Regions from separate parts of the Cellulosimicrobium sp. NPDC030954 genome, predicted to be linked through region 3. Evidence: predicted binding sites of a transcription regulator. Region 3 holds the regulator's gene; each other region holds the start of a gene.
What was found. Region 3 encodes Rex, which represses fermentation and respiration genes when NADH is low (regulators of the CRP and FNR family bind a similar motif). Its sites were predicted from a motif close to CTTGTGAANNNNTTCACAAG; they were not measured.

Region 1: a site for Rex is predicted at 2,658-2,677, ahead of adhE (bifunctional acetaldehyde-CoA/alcohol dehydrogenase). Genes of this name have one in related genera too.
Region 2: a site for Rex is predicted at 2,131-2,150, ahead of pflB (formate C-acetyltransferase). Genes of this name have one in related genera too.

What each region holds. Positions count from the first base shown of each region.
Region 1 is NZ_JBVIFN010000013.1:32,507-36,958, forward strand. It holds gene ACZ402_RS18490 (FAD-dependent monooxygenase) at 1-302, shown strand, start outside; gene ACZ402_RS18495 (prolyl oligopeptidase family serine peptidase) at 329-2,557, opposite strand; gene adhE (bifunctional acetaldehyde-CoA/alcohol dehydrogenase) at 2,767-4,452, shown strand, end outside.
Region 2 is NZ_JBVIFN010000015.1:40,922-45,373, forward strand. It holds gene dxs (1-deoxy-D-xylulose-5-phosphate synthase) at 1-154, shown strand, start outside; gene ACZ402_RS19240 (HAD family hydrolase) at 219-881, shown strand; gene ACZ402_RS19245 (carboxylate-amine ligase) at 924-2,021, opposite strand; gene pflB (formate C-acetyltransferase) at 2,399-4,452, shown strand, end outside.
Region 3 is NZ_JBVIFN010000001.1:650,869-655,320, reverse strand. It holds gene ACZ402_RS02685 (TlpA family protein disulfide reductase) at 1-302, opposite strand, end outside; gene ACZ402_RS02680 (histidine phosphatase family protein) at 430-1,101, opposite strand; gene ACZ402_RS02675 (MarR family winged helix-turn-helix transcriptional regulator) at 1,172-1,702, opposite strand; gene ACZ402_RS02670 (YceI family protein) at 1,875-2,426, shown strand; gene ACZ402_RS02665 (redox-sensing transcriptional repressor Rex) at 2,551-3,225, opposite strand; gene ACZ402_RS02660 (glutaredoxin family protein) at 3,284-3,577, opposite strand; gene ACZ402_RS02655 (HAD family hydrolase) at 3,638-4,452, shown strand, end outside.

The sequences.
Region 1 (4,452 bases), on a different contig from region 3:
TCGGGGACGCCGCGTGGTGCCTGAACCTGTACTCGGGCATGGGGGCCACCGCCGCCCTGCGTGGCGGCGCGGCCCTGGGCCAGGCGCTGCGGGACGAGCCCGAGGACCTCCCGGTCGCACTCGCGGCCTGGGAGGCGGGGCTGCGCCCGTCCGTCGAGCGCCACCAGCGCGTCGCCCGGCTCAAGCAGCAGATGTTCGTCCCGTCCAGCCGGCCGGTCGAGGCCGTCCGCTCGTGCCTCGTGCGGCTCGGTGGTGCGGCGCGCGGGCGGGGCCTCGGACCCCGGCCCGCGCGCTCCTCCTGAGCCGGTCCTCGGCCGGGGCGCGAGCCTCAGCCGAGGCGCTCTGCGAGGAAGCGGTAGTGCACGGCGGCCATGTGGGCGGCCTGGGCGTTGTTCGCGGCGCCGCCGTGGCCGCCCTCGATGTTCTCGTAGTACGTGACGTCCTTGCCCTCACCGAGCATCTTCGCGGCGAGCTTGCGCGCGTGGCCCGGGTGGACGCGGTCGTCCTTGGTCGACGTCGTGAAGAGCACGGGCGGGTACTCGCGCTCGGCGTCGAACAGGTGGTACGGCGAGAACGTGCGGATGAACGCCCACTGCTCGGGGTCGTCCGGGTCGCCGTACTCCGCGGCCCACGACGCCCCGGCGAGGAGCTTCGTGTAGCGGCGCATGTCGAGCAGCGGGACGCCGACGATCACGGCGCCGAACAGCTCGGGGTACTGCGTGAGCATGTTGCCGGCGAGCAGGCCGCCGTTGGAGCGGCCCTCCATGCCGAGGTGCTCGTGCGTCGTGATCCCGCGGGCCACGAGGTCGCGCGCGGCGGCGGCGAAGTCCTCGTAGGCGCGGTGGCGGTTCGCCTTGAGCGCGGCCTGGTGCCAGGCGGGCCCGTACTCGCCGCCGCCGCGGATGTTCGCGACGACGTAGACGCCGCCCCGCGCGAGCCAGGCGCGGCCGAGCGCGCCGGAGTACGCGGGCGTGAGCGAGATCTCGAAGCCGCCGTACCCGTACAGCAGCGTCGGCGCGGTTCCCGTGCCGCCGTCGCCCGCGCCCGCGACGAGGTCCGCGCGTCCGACGACGAAGTACGGCACGCGCGTGCCGTCGTCGGACGTGGCGAAGTGCTGGGCGACGGTCATGCCGTCGGCGTCGAAGAACGCGGGGTTGGACTTGACGACCTCCGGTGCACCCGCGTCGCCCGGCCGCTCGCCGAGCGACAGGAGCGAGAGCGTCGTGGGCGTGAGGTAGTCGGTCGTGACGAGCCACAGGTCGTCGGTGTCGACGGGGTCGACGGCCCCGACGGCGACCGTGCCGAGCTCCGGCAGGCCGGGGATCTCGGAGCGCACCCACGGCGCGTCGGCGGTCTCCTGCCCGACGGCGGTCCCGGCACCCTCGGGAGCGGCGGCGTCCGGCGGCGTGAGCACGTGCAGGCGGTTCTTCACGTCGTCGAGCACGTTGACCACCAGGTGGTGGCGCGTCCACGTCGCGCCGGCGAGCGACGTCGTCGCCGTGGGCTCGAACAGCACGGTGAAGCCGCGGTCGCCCGCGAGGAAGTCGTCGAACCGGGCGACGAGCAGCGAGCCCGCGCGGTACGTCGCGCCGCCGACCGTCCAGTCGTCGCGCAGCTCGACGAGCATCCACTCGCGCCGCACGCCGACCTCGGCGGAGTCGGGCACGTCGATCTTCGTCAGGCGCTGCTCGGGCGTGCCGGTGCGCTCGGCGAGGTAGAGCTCGTCGGCGTAGAACGCCTTGGAGCGGTGCACGAAGTCGCGCTCGAACCCGGGCGTGTGCGACCGCCAGGCGGAGATGTACATGTCCTCGTCGGTGCCCTCGTAGACGGTCACCGCGTCCTCGAGCGGGGTGCCGCGCGTCCAGCGCTTGACCACGCGCGGGTACCCGGACGGCGTGAGCGTGCCCTCGCCGAAGTCGGTGAACACGTAGACGGTGTCGGCGTCGACCCAGCCGAGCGAGCCCTTGGCCTCGGCGCGGAAGAACCCGCCGTCGCCGGGGGCGACGAACCGCTTCTCGACGAGGTCGAACTCGCGCGTGACGTCGGCGTCGGAGCCGCCGGGGGAGAGCTCGACGAGCGCGTGGCGCCAGGGCTCGCCCGCGGCGAGCTGCCCCGGCGTCGGGCGCAGGACGCTCGCGCCGTGCCAGACCCACGACTCGCCCTCCGCCGCGGCGAGCGCGTCGAGGTCGAGCACGGTCTCCCACTCCGGGTCGTCCGAGCGGTAGGACTCGAGCGTCGTGCGGCGCCAGAGGCCGCGCTCGTGCTGCGCGTCGCGCCAGAAGTTGTAGTAGCGGTCGCCGATCTTGGAGACCTCGGGGATCTTGGCGTCGGAGTCGAGCACCTCGCGGATCGCGCGCTCGGTCGCGGTGAACTCCTCGGCGACCTCGAGCGTGTCGGCGACCTCGGCGTTGCGTGCGCGGACCCACGTCAGGGCCTCGTCCCCCTCGACGTCCTCGAGCCAGAGGTACGGGTCGTGGGGCGCGCCGTCGGCGGGGAGCACGGTCTCGGCGGTGTTCTGGGGCGCGGGCGCAGGGCTCGTCGTCTGCTCGGCGGTCATGGTCCCCCACCCTACGGCGGCGGGCGCGGTGGTGCGGAGGTCACGAGCGGGCCGGGACCTTGGGCCTCGAACACGTTCTGGACCTTGCTCGGCTGCGCGGCTTGTGAAAACATTCACAAGTAGAGAGACCGCTGAAGGAGCCGGGGCAATCCGGCCCCGGCAGCACCCGCGGCCCGACGCCCGGCCCGACCGGGCACCGGAGGGGACGCATGAGCGCGAAGAGCGCCGGCACGAAGGTCGAGACCCGCACCGAGGACACGCGCACCACGCACGAGATCGACGTCCTCGTCGAGCGCGCCCGCAAGGCGCTCGACCAGTACATGAGCCTCACGCAGGAGGACGTCGACCGGATCGTCCTCAAGGCGTCGGTCGCGGGCCTGCACCAGCACGGTCACCTCGCGCAGCTGGCCGTCGCCGAGACCGGGCGCGGCGTGTTCGAGGACAAGGCGACGAAGAACATCTTCGCGTGCGAGCACGTGCCCAACTCGATGGCGAACCTCAAGACGGTCGGCATCATCGGCCGCGACGAGCTGACGGGCGTCGTCGAGATCGCCGAGCCGGTCGGCGTGGTGTGCGCCGTGACGCCGGTGACCAACCCGACGTCGACCACGATCTTCAAGTCGCTCATCGCGCTCAAGACGCGCAACCCCGTCGTGTTCGCCTTCCACCCGAGCGCGCAGCGCTCGTCGGTCGAGGCGGCCCGGATCGTGCGCGACGCCGCGGTGGCCGCCGGCGCGCCCGACGACTGCATCCAGTGGGTCGAGCACCCCTCGATCGAGGCGACCAACACGCTCATGCACCACCCGGGCGTCGCGCTCATCCTCGCGACGGGCGGCAACGGCATGGTCCGCGCGGCCTACTCGGCCGGCAAGCCGGCGCTCGGCGTCGGCGCGGGCAACGTCCCCGCCTACGTCGAGAAGAGCGCCGACCTCGGCCGCGCGATCAACGACGTGGTCATGTCGAAGGCGTTCGACAACGGCATGGTCTGCGCGTCGGAGCAGGCGCTCATCCTCGACGACGTGATCTACGACGACGCGATGCGCGAGCTGGCCCGCCTGCACGCCTACCGCGCGACGCCCGCCGAGAAGGCGATGCTCGAGCGCCTCATCTTCGGCGTCGAGGCGAGCGGCACGAACTGCGCCGGCGCGAAGCTGAACCCGAAGGTCGTGGGCAAGTCGCCGGTGTGGATCGCGCGCGAGGCCGGGTTCGAGGTCCCCGACGACACGTCGATCATCCTCGCGGAGATCGACGACGTGGGCCCGCAGGAGCCGCTGAGCCGCGAGAAGCTCACCCCGGTCCTCGCGGTGCTGCGTGCGCGCGACACCGAGCACGGCGTCCGCCTCGCGGAGCGCATGGTCGAGCTCGACGGCCTCGGCCACTCGGCGGCGATCCACACGGCGGACCAGGAGCTCGTCGAGCGCTACGGCGCGCGGGTCAAGGCCGTGCGCGTGCTGTGGAACAGCCCGACGTCGCTCGGCGGCATCGGCGACATCTACAACGCGCTGCTCCCGTCGCTCACGCTCGGGTGCGGCAGCTACGGCGCGAACTCGGTGTCGAACAACGTGTCGGCGGTCAACCTCATCAACGTCAAGCGGATCGGGCGGCGCAACAACAACATGCAGTGGTTCAAGGTGCCTGCCAAGACGTACTTCGAGCCGAACTCGATCCAGTACCTCGCGCAGATGCGCGACGTGCACCGCGTCACGATCGTCACCGACAAGGTCATGAGCCGCATCGGCGTCGTCGACCGCGTGCTCGACGTCCTCGCCCGCCGCGAGGAGAAGGTCGCGATCCAGATCATCGACGCGGTCGAGCCCGAGCCGAGCGTCGGCACCGTGAACCGCGGTGCCGAGTCGATGCGCGACTTCGAGCCCGACACGATCATCGCGATCGGT
Region 2 (4,452 bases), on a different contig from region 3:
GGGCGGCGTCCGCACGCCGGTGCACGCGCTCGGCCTGCCCGCGCAGTTCCTCGACCACGCGACCCGGGACCAGGTGGCCTCGGCGTACCGGCTCACGCCGGCCGACGTCGCGCGCGACGTGCTGGACGCGCTCGCGGCGCTCGCCCGCGGCTGACCGTCCCGGACGCCCGCCGCGGACGCCTCGGCGCCGCGCGGGTCGTCCGGGCTAGGGTCCAGGCGTGATCTGGCTCCTCGACCTCGACAACACGCTCGTCGGCCGCGACGCCGCGTTCGCCGCCTGGGCGGCCGACGCCGTCGCGCGCGCCGGGCGTGACGCCTCCGACCTCGCCGCGATCGTCGCCGCCGACCAGGGCGGGTTCGCGGTCAAGACGGAGGTGGCGCGCGTCATCGTCGACCGCCTCGGCTGGGACGAGGATCTGCCCACCGCGGTCGACCGCTTCCGCGCCGGCATCCTCGACCACGTGCGCGCGTACGACGGCGTGCTCGACCTGCTCGACGCGCTGCGTGCCGACGGCGACGTGGTCGTCGTGGTGACGAACGGGACGTCCGCCCAGCAGCGCGGCAAGCTCGCCCGCTGCCGGGTCGGGGTGCACGTCGACGCCGTCGTCGTGTCCGGCGAGGAGGGCGTGGACAAGCCGGACCCGCGGCTCCTCGAGATCGCGCTGGAGCGCGTCGGCGCGACCGACGTGGACCGTGCGGAGGTCTGGATGGTCGGGGACGCGGCGCACGCCGACGTCGCCGCGGGCCGGGCCGCCGGCACCCGCACCGGCTGGGTCTCCCACGGGCGCGCGTGGGCGGACGGCCCGCGGCCGGACGTCCTGGGACCGACCGTGCACGACGTCGTCGCCCGCGCCCGCGAGGCGGCCCTCACCGCGCCGTAGCGCGCAGCGCGTCCTGTCAGCGGCGCGCCGGCGGCCGGGGCGTCAGGAGTGCGTGACCTCCACGGCCTGCTCGACGACGGCGCGCAGATCCCCGCCGGACGCTGCGTGCCACGCGCGCTGGCGCTGCGCGCCGTTCCCGCCGGACCAGAGGCGTCCGAGGAGCTCCGTCACGGCGTCGAGGTCGCCCGCGTCGACGAGCGCGTCCCGCACGTGCGCGACGAGCAGCCCAACGACGTCGTGCGCCGGGGCGGGGCGCCACGTGAGCGGCGAGACCAGGTCCTCCTCGAGGCCCGAGCGCCCGGCGCGCCACGAGGCGGTCCGCAGGATCTCGGGGCGGAGCTCCGGTGCCGCGACGCCGTCCGCGGCCTCGCGCGCCGCCGTCTCGACGAGGCCGCGGCTGAGGGCCGCGAGGAGCGTCGCCGTGTCGGGGTCGAGGCACACGTCGGCGACGCGGATCTCGACCGTCGGGTAGCGCGACGACAGCCGGGCGTCGAAGTAGACCATGTTCTCGTCGAGGATCGTGCCGGTCGCGACGAGGGTGTCGACCGCGTCGCGGTACGCCTCGGGCGAGCCGAACGCCCGGGTGGGCCCCGACGTCGGCCAGCGGGACCAGACCTGGGACCGGAAGCTGGCGTACCCGCTGTCCTGGCCCTGCCAGAACGGGGAGTTGGTGCTCAGCGCGAGGAGCGTGGAGAGCCACGGCCCGATGCGGTCGAGGACGGCGACCCCCTCGGTGTCGTCCGCGACGGCGACGTGCACGTGGCACCCGCTCGTGAGCTGCTCGCGCGCCGTGAGCCCGAACGCGGCGCGGGCCTCGAGGTAGCGCAGGCGCGAGACGGTGGTGCCCTCGAAGGGCAGGGGCGAGGTGGAGAGCGCGGCGACCCGGGCGCCGACGCGGTCCGCGGCCTCCTGGGCGCGCTGCCGGCCCGCGCGGATCTCCGTCGCGAGGTCGTCGAGCTCGCGCCGCGGGTGGGTCGCGGTCTCGAGCTGCTCCTCCATGAACTCCGACTCGAGCGAGCCGGTCCCGCCGCCCTTCTCGTCGGTCCCCGACGCCTCCAGGGCCTCCGCGGCCCGGGCGACCGGGTGGCCGTCGTCGCCGACGAGCAGGAACTCTTCCTCGACCCCTACGGTGCGCTTCACCCGGGCAGTCTCACACGGAAGCCGCGACCACGTCGGGCGGGCGTGTGACGTGCGTCCGTGTCGTGCGTCACGGGGGTGCGCTGCCGGGGTCGCAGCCAGCTTCCGAGGGCTTGTGAAGGTCATCACAAGAGGTGGTCGCGACGGGGTGTAAGCGGTGAGGAAACGGCGAGATCCCGCGGTTCCCGCGGGGTCCCGCCCGGCTCGGGACCTAGGTCCCCGGACGGCCCGAAACCCCTCCGCGCGACGCCGCGTGAACCTAGCCTGGAGGTGGCGAAGGAGCCCGTCGGACCTCCCACGAGGGCCTCCACCCGAGGCCGGGGAGACCGGCGGGTCCGGCCGGCGCGCGGACCCGCGCGTCAGGCACGAGGGAGGTCCAGATGACCAGCGTTTCCGAGGCACCCGGCACGACGAGCGGCGGCCGTGCGGTGGAGGGCGGCGTCGACGCGCAGCACGACACCGCGCACGTCCCCGCGTGGGAGGGCTTCACCGACGGCCCGTGGCGCGACACGGTCGACGTGCGCGACTTCATCCAGCGCAACTACCGCCCGTACACGGGCGACGCGTCGTTCCTCGCCGGGCCCACGGAGCGCACGACGGGGATCTGGGACACGCTGTCCGCGATGTTCCCCGAGGAGCGCGAGATGGGGATCTACGACGTCGACCCCCACACGCCCGCGGGGATCACGGCGCACGCGCCCGGCTACATCGACAAGGCGCACGAGGTGATCGTCGGCCTGCAGACCGATGCCCCGCTCAAGCGCGCGATCATGCCGAACGGCGGCTGGCGCATGGTCGAGGGCGCGCTGCAGACCTACGGCTACGAGGTCGACGAGACCCTGAAGAAGGTCTTCACCGAGTACCGCAAGACCCACAACCAGGGCGTGTTCGACGTCTACCCGCCGAACGTGCGCGCGGCCCGCAGCTCGCACATCATCACCGGCCTGCCCGACGCCTACGGCCGCGGCCGGATCATCGGCGACTACCGCCGCGTCGCGCTCTACGGGGTCGACGCGCTGATCGCCGCGAAGAAGCTCGACAAGCTCGGCCTCGACGCGCAGCCGTTCAGCGAGCAGGTCGTGCGCGAGCGCGAGGAGCACGCCGAGCAGATCCGCGCGCTCGGCGAGCTCAAGGAGATGGCCGCCGAGTACGGCTACGACATCTCGGGCCCGGCGACCACCGCCCGCGAGGCAGTGCAGTGGCTCTACTTCGCCTACCTCGCCGCGGTGAAGGAGCAGAACGGCGCCGCGATGTCGCTCGGCCGCACGTCGACCTTCCTCGACGTGTTCATCGACCGCGACCTCGAGGCCGGCCGCATCACGGAGTCCGAGGCGCAGGAGATCATCGACGACTTCGTCATCAAGCTGCGCATCGTGCGGTTCCTGCGCACCCCCGAGTACGACGCCCTGTTCTCCGGCGACCCGACGTGGGTCACCGAGACCATCGGCGGCATGGGCGAGGACGGGCGCCCGCTCGTCACCAAGAACTCGTTCCGCTTCCTCCAGACCCTCTACAACCTCGGCCCGGCCCCCGAGCCGAACATGACGGTCTTCTGGAGCCCGGAGCTGCCGCAGGGCTTCAAGGACTACTGCGCGCAGGTCTCGATCGACACCTCGGCCGTGCAGTACGAGTCGGACGAGCTCATCCGCCAGCACTGGGGCGACGACGCGGCGATCGCGTGCTGCGTGTCCCCGATGCGGGTCGGCAAGCAGATGCAGTTCTTCGGTGCTCGCGTGAACCTCGCCAAGACGCTGCTCTACGCGATCAACGGCGGCCGCGACGAGATCTCCGGCAAGCAGGTCTCGCCCGTGGCGGCGCCCGTCGAGGGCGACGTGCTCGACTTCGACGACGTCATGGCGAAGTTCGACGCGACCATGGACTGGCTCGCCGAGACCTACGTCGAGGCGCTCAACTGCATCCACTGGTCGCACGACAAGTACGCGTACGAGCGCATCGAGATGGCGCTGCACGACAAGGACGTGCTGCGGACCATGGCGTGCGGCATCGCGGGCCTGTCCGTCGCGGCGGACTCGCTCTCGGCGATCAAGCACGCGAAGGTCTCCGTCGTGCGCGACGAGCGCGGCCTCGTCGTCGACTACGTGACCGAGGGCGAGTTCCCCACGTACGGCAACGACGACGACCGGGCCGACGCGATCGCCGTCGACCTCGTCGAGCGGTTCATGGCGAAGGTGCGCACGCACCCGACCTACCGCGACGCGGTGCCGACGCAGTCGGTCCTGACGATCACGTCGAACGTCGTGTACGGCAAGGCGACGGGCAACACGCCCGACGGCCGCCGCGCCGGCGAGCCGTTCGCCCCGGGCGCCAACCCGATGAACGGGCGCGACACCCACGGCATGCTCGCCTCGGCGCTCTCGGTGGCCAAGCTGCCGTACGACGAGGCGCAGGACGGCATCTCGCTGACCAACACGGT
Region 3 (4,452 bases):
GCGCACGCCGCGTACCAGGTGTTGAGCACGACGACGTCGCCCAGCCAGGCGCTCGTGTCGACCGGCTCGCCCTCGTAGTCGGTGCCGGTGAGGGCGACGACGTCGCCCCGCTCGCCCGCGTCCCAGGTGCGGACCGAGCCGTCGCCGGAGACGTAGCCCTGCCCGACGACGTCGGTCGTCGCCCCGGACTCCTGGGCGCAGGCCGCGAGGCCGAGCGTCGCGGCGAGCACGACGCCCGCCGTGAGCGCGCGGCGGAGGGGCGGGAGGGCGCGCGCGGCACGCGCGCGCGAGCTGGCGGTCACAGCGGCATCACGGGAGGCACCCTGCCCGGGGATCCTGGACGCCACCTGGGAGACGTGACCTCCGCCACTCCCGAACGGGACGGTTCGGGCGTCCGGACGGCGCCGACGGGGCGGGACATGACCGACGTCACGCCCCCGCGACGGTCGCGGCGCCCGGGAGGAGGTCGGCGACCGGCTCGGAGTAGTGCAGGCCGACGAGGCGGTCGTCCTCGAAGTGCAGCGACGTGAGCGACGCGAGCGAGCACTGCCGCTTGCGCGGGTCGTGCCACAGGCGGCGGTTCTCGAAGCTCAGGCGCGTGAGCCACACGGGGAGCTGGTGGCTCACGAGGAGGGCCTCGTGGCCCGCGGCCTTGTCCCGGGCGTCGGCGACCGCGGCGCGCATGCGCGCGACCTGCTCGGTGTACGGCTCGCCCCACGACGGACGGAACGGGTTCCACAGGAAGCGCCAGTGCTGCGGGTGGCGCAGCGACCCGTCCCCGACGCCGAAGGTCATGCCCTCGAAGTGGTTCGCGGCCTCGATGAGCCGGTCGTCGGTGCCGAGCTCGAGCCCGAACGCCTCGGCGGCGGGCGTGGCCGTCTCCTGGGCGCGCTGGAGCGGCGACGCGACGACGACGGCGAGGTCCGCGCGCGGGCGCGACGCGCCGTCGGGCCCGGGCTCGCCCGCGAGGTGCGCGGCGACGCGGCGGGCCATCTCGTGGCCCCGCTCGGAGAGGTGGTAGCCGGGGATGCGGCCGTACAGGACGCCGTCGGGGTTGTGGACCTCGCCGTGGCGCAGGAGGTGGACGATGGTGGAGACCATGCGCACCAGTGTCCCGCACTCCCGGCCCTGACCGGCACCTGCGGGGCGGCGGCTCCCGGAGCGACCCGGGTCAGGAGTCGCGGTCGGCCTTGCACGCCTCGGCGACGGCCGCCATCGCCTCGCCGAGCGCCCGGAACTGCTCCGGCGTGAGCACGTCGACCATGAACCGGCGGACGGCGGCCACGTGCGCGGGCGCCGACGCCACGAGGACGCGGTAGCCCTCGGTCGTCATCTCGCAGTTGACCCCGCGGCGGTCGCCCGTGCTCGCCGAGCGCCGGACCAGGCCGCGCGCCTCCATGCGCGCCACGGTGTGGGTCACGCGGCTGCGGGACCGGGCGAGCCCGTCGGCGAGGGCGGACATCCGCAGCGTGTGGTCCGGGCTCTCCGAGAGCCGCACCAGCAGCTCGTACTCGTTGAGCGACACGTCCGACCGCTCCTCGTGGTCGCGCCCCAGCGACTCGATGAAGCGCACGGTCCCGTCGAGGTAGGCGCGCCACAGGCGCTGCTGCTCGGCGTCGAGCCAGCGCGGCTCCTCGCTCGCGCCCGCGGTGGTCCCGCGGGCGGTCGTCGTCAGCTGGTGGTCGACGTCGTTACTGGTCATGGGTCCTCGGGCGCTGGCGGACGGGGGCGGGTTCAGGGGTGGAACCTCGCCGAACATTGTTCCACCTCACCGGGAATAGACGGATCACCCCCTGCGGTTGATACGCTCGTACGAAGTTGAACCTTCAACCAAGTTCGGTCCCCCGGGACCCTCGACCCCTTCAGGAGCACCCATGGCCACGCCGCTGCCCGCCGGGCTCAACGCTGGTACCTACGCCCTCGACTCGTCCCACTCGCAGGCGGCCTTCACGGTCCGCCACGCCGGCATCTCCAAGGTGCGCGGCACGCTCGCCATCACGGCCGGCACCATCACCGTGGGCGACGACCTCGAGTCGACCTCCGTGACCGCCGAGCTCGACGCCGCGTCCGTGAGCACGGGCGACGCGAACCGCGACAACCACCTGCGCAGCGCGGACTTCTGGGACGCCGAGAACAAGCCGACGTGGACCTTCGCGTCGACCAGCATCTCCGGCGACGGCGACGACTTCGTCGTGGCGGGCGACCTGACCATCAACGGCGTCACCAAGCCGGTCGAGCTCGAGACCGAGTTCGCGGGCACCGCGACCGACCCGTTCGGCAACGCGCGCGCCGGGTTCGAGGCGACCACGGAGATCTCCCGCAAGGAGTTCGGCCTGACCTGGAACGCGGCGCTCGAGACCGGCGGCGTGCTCGTGGGCGACAAGATCAAGATCGCCCTCGACGTCTCGGCCATCAAGCAGGCCTGACGACCGACTCCCGGGACCCCCTTCCCGGGGCCCCCTTCCTCGGGACCCTTCCCGGAGCACTGCACCCACCGGCAGGGGTGCCGCCCCGAGGGGCCGCGTGCGCGAGCACGCGGCCCCTCGTCGTTCAGCGGTCCTGGGCCTCGGCGAGCGCGCGAGCCTGGGAGTGGAACGCGAGGATCTGCAGCTCGCTGCCGACGTCCACGCCGCGCACGTCGACGTCCGCGGGCACCTGGAGCGCGCGCGGCGCGAAGTTGAGGATCTCCCGCACGCCCGCCGCGACGACCCGGTCCGCGACGGACTGCGCGTGCGCCGCCGGCGTCGCGAGGACCACGATCGACACCTTCTCCCGCGCCACGACCTCCTCCAGCGCGTCGACGTGCTCGACGACGAGGCCCGCGGCCCGCGTGCCCACGACCTCCGGCGACGCGTCGAGGAGCGCCGCGACGTGGAAGCCCCGCTGCTCGTACCCCGAGTAGTTCGCGAGCGCGTGCCCCAGGTTGCCGATCCCGACGATCGCGATGCGGTGCTCGTCCACGAGCCCCAGCGCCTCGGTGATGTACTGCGCGAGCGAGTCGACGTCGTAGCCCACGCCGCGCGTGCCGAACGAGCCCAGGAACGACAGGTCCTTGCGGAGCTGCGCCGGACCGACGCCGGAGAGCTCGGCGAGCTCGACCGACGACGTCGTCGCGACGCCCCGCGCCACCAGGTCGCGCAGCGCCCGCAGGTAGGACGGGAGCCGCGCCACCGTCGCGCTCGGGATACCCGGCGCCGTCACCTCACCGACTACCTGCTCAGCCACCCGTCACCCCGTCGTCCTGGGACCGTCCTCGTCGACGGTCGCGCTCCACCGGGAGGAATCATCCCAGGTCCGCGCGCGCCGTCGAAATCCGACCCACCGCGCGCGCGAGCCGGCGGGCGTCCACCCGCCAGAACCCCTGCTGGACGCCGCCGACCGTCACGACCGGCACGTACTCGCCGTACTGCTCGCGCAGCGCCGGGTCCGCGCCCGGCGCGTCCACGTCCACCTCCGCCCACGCGACCCCCGCCTCGGCGCACACCGCCTCGACGACGGCCCGCGCGTCGTCGCACAGGTGGCACCCGGCGCGGCCGTAGAGGAGGACGGGAGGGGTCGGCGCGTCGGAGGTGCTCACGCCTCCCAGGGTACGAGGACGCGGCCCCGGGCCGGGCGGGAGACCCCCTAGAGTGGGGACATGGCGACGTCTTCCGGTCCGGGCCCCGTCCCGACCCCCGGGTCGACCGCCCCCGAGGACGCGCCCGACGCCGGCCGCACGCCATCGGCCCCCGCGCACCGCACCGCCGCGTTCTTCGACGTGGACAACACGATCATCCGCGGCGCGTCGTCGTTCCACCTCGCCCGCGCCCTGTACCAGCGGCAGTTCTTCTCGACGCTCGACATCGTGCGCTTCGCCGTGCACCAGGCGCGCTACCTCCTGTTCGGCGAGAACAAGCAGCAGATCGACCGCATCCGGTCGCGCGCGCTCGCCCTCATCGCGGGTCGCTCCGTCGCGGAGGTCACCGCGATCGGCGAGGAGGTCTACGACACCGTCCTCTCGCTGCGCATCTACCCCGGCACGCGTCGCCTGCTCGACGAGCACCTCGCCGCGGGCCACCAGGTGTGGCTCGTCTCCGCGACCCCGGTCGAGATCGGCGAGCTCATCGCCCGCCGCCTCGGCACGACCGGCGCCCTCGGCACCGTCGCGGAGCACGAGGAGGGCTTCTACACCGGCCGCCTCGTGGGCGACATGATGCACGGCCGCGCCAAGGCCGCCGGGGTGCGCGCCCTCGCCGAGCGCGAGGACATCGACCTCGACGCGTCCTACGCCTACGGCGACTCGCTCAACGACGTCACGATGATGGAGACGGTCGGCCACCCCTGCCCCATCAACCCCGACGCGCGGCTGCGCAGGCACGCGCAGGACGTCGGCTGGCCCATCCGCGAGTTCCGCGGCCGACGCCGCCGCGTCGCCCGCAGCAGCGTCCGCACCGCGAGCTGGGCCGGGGCCGC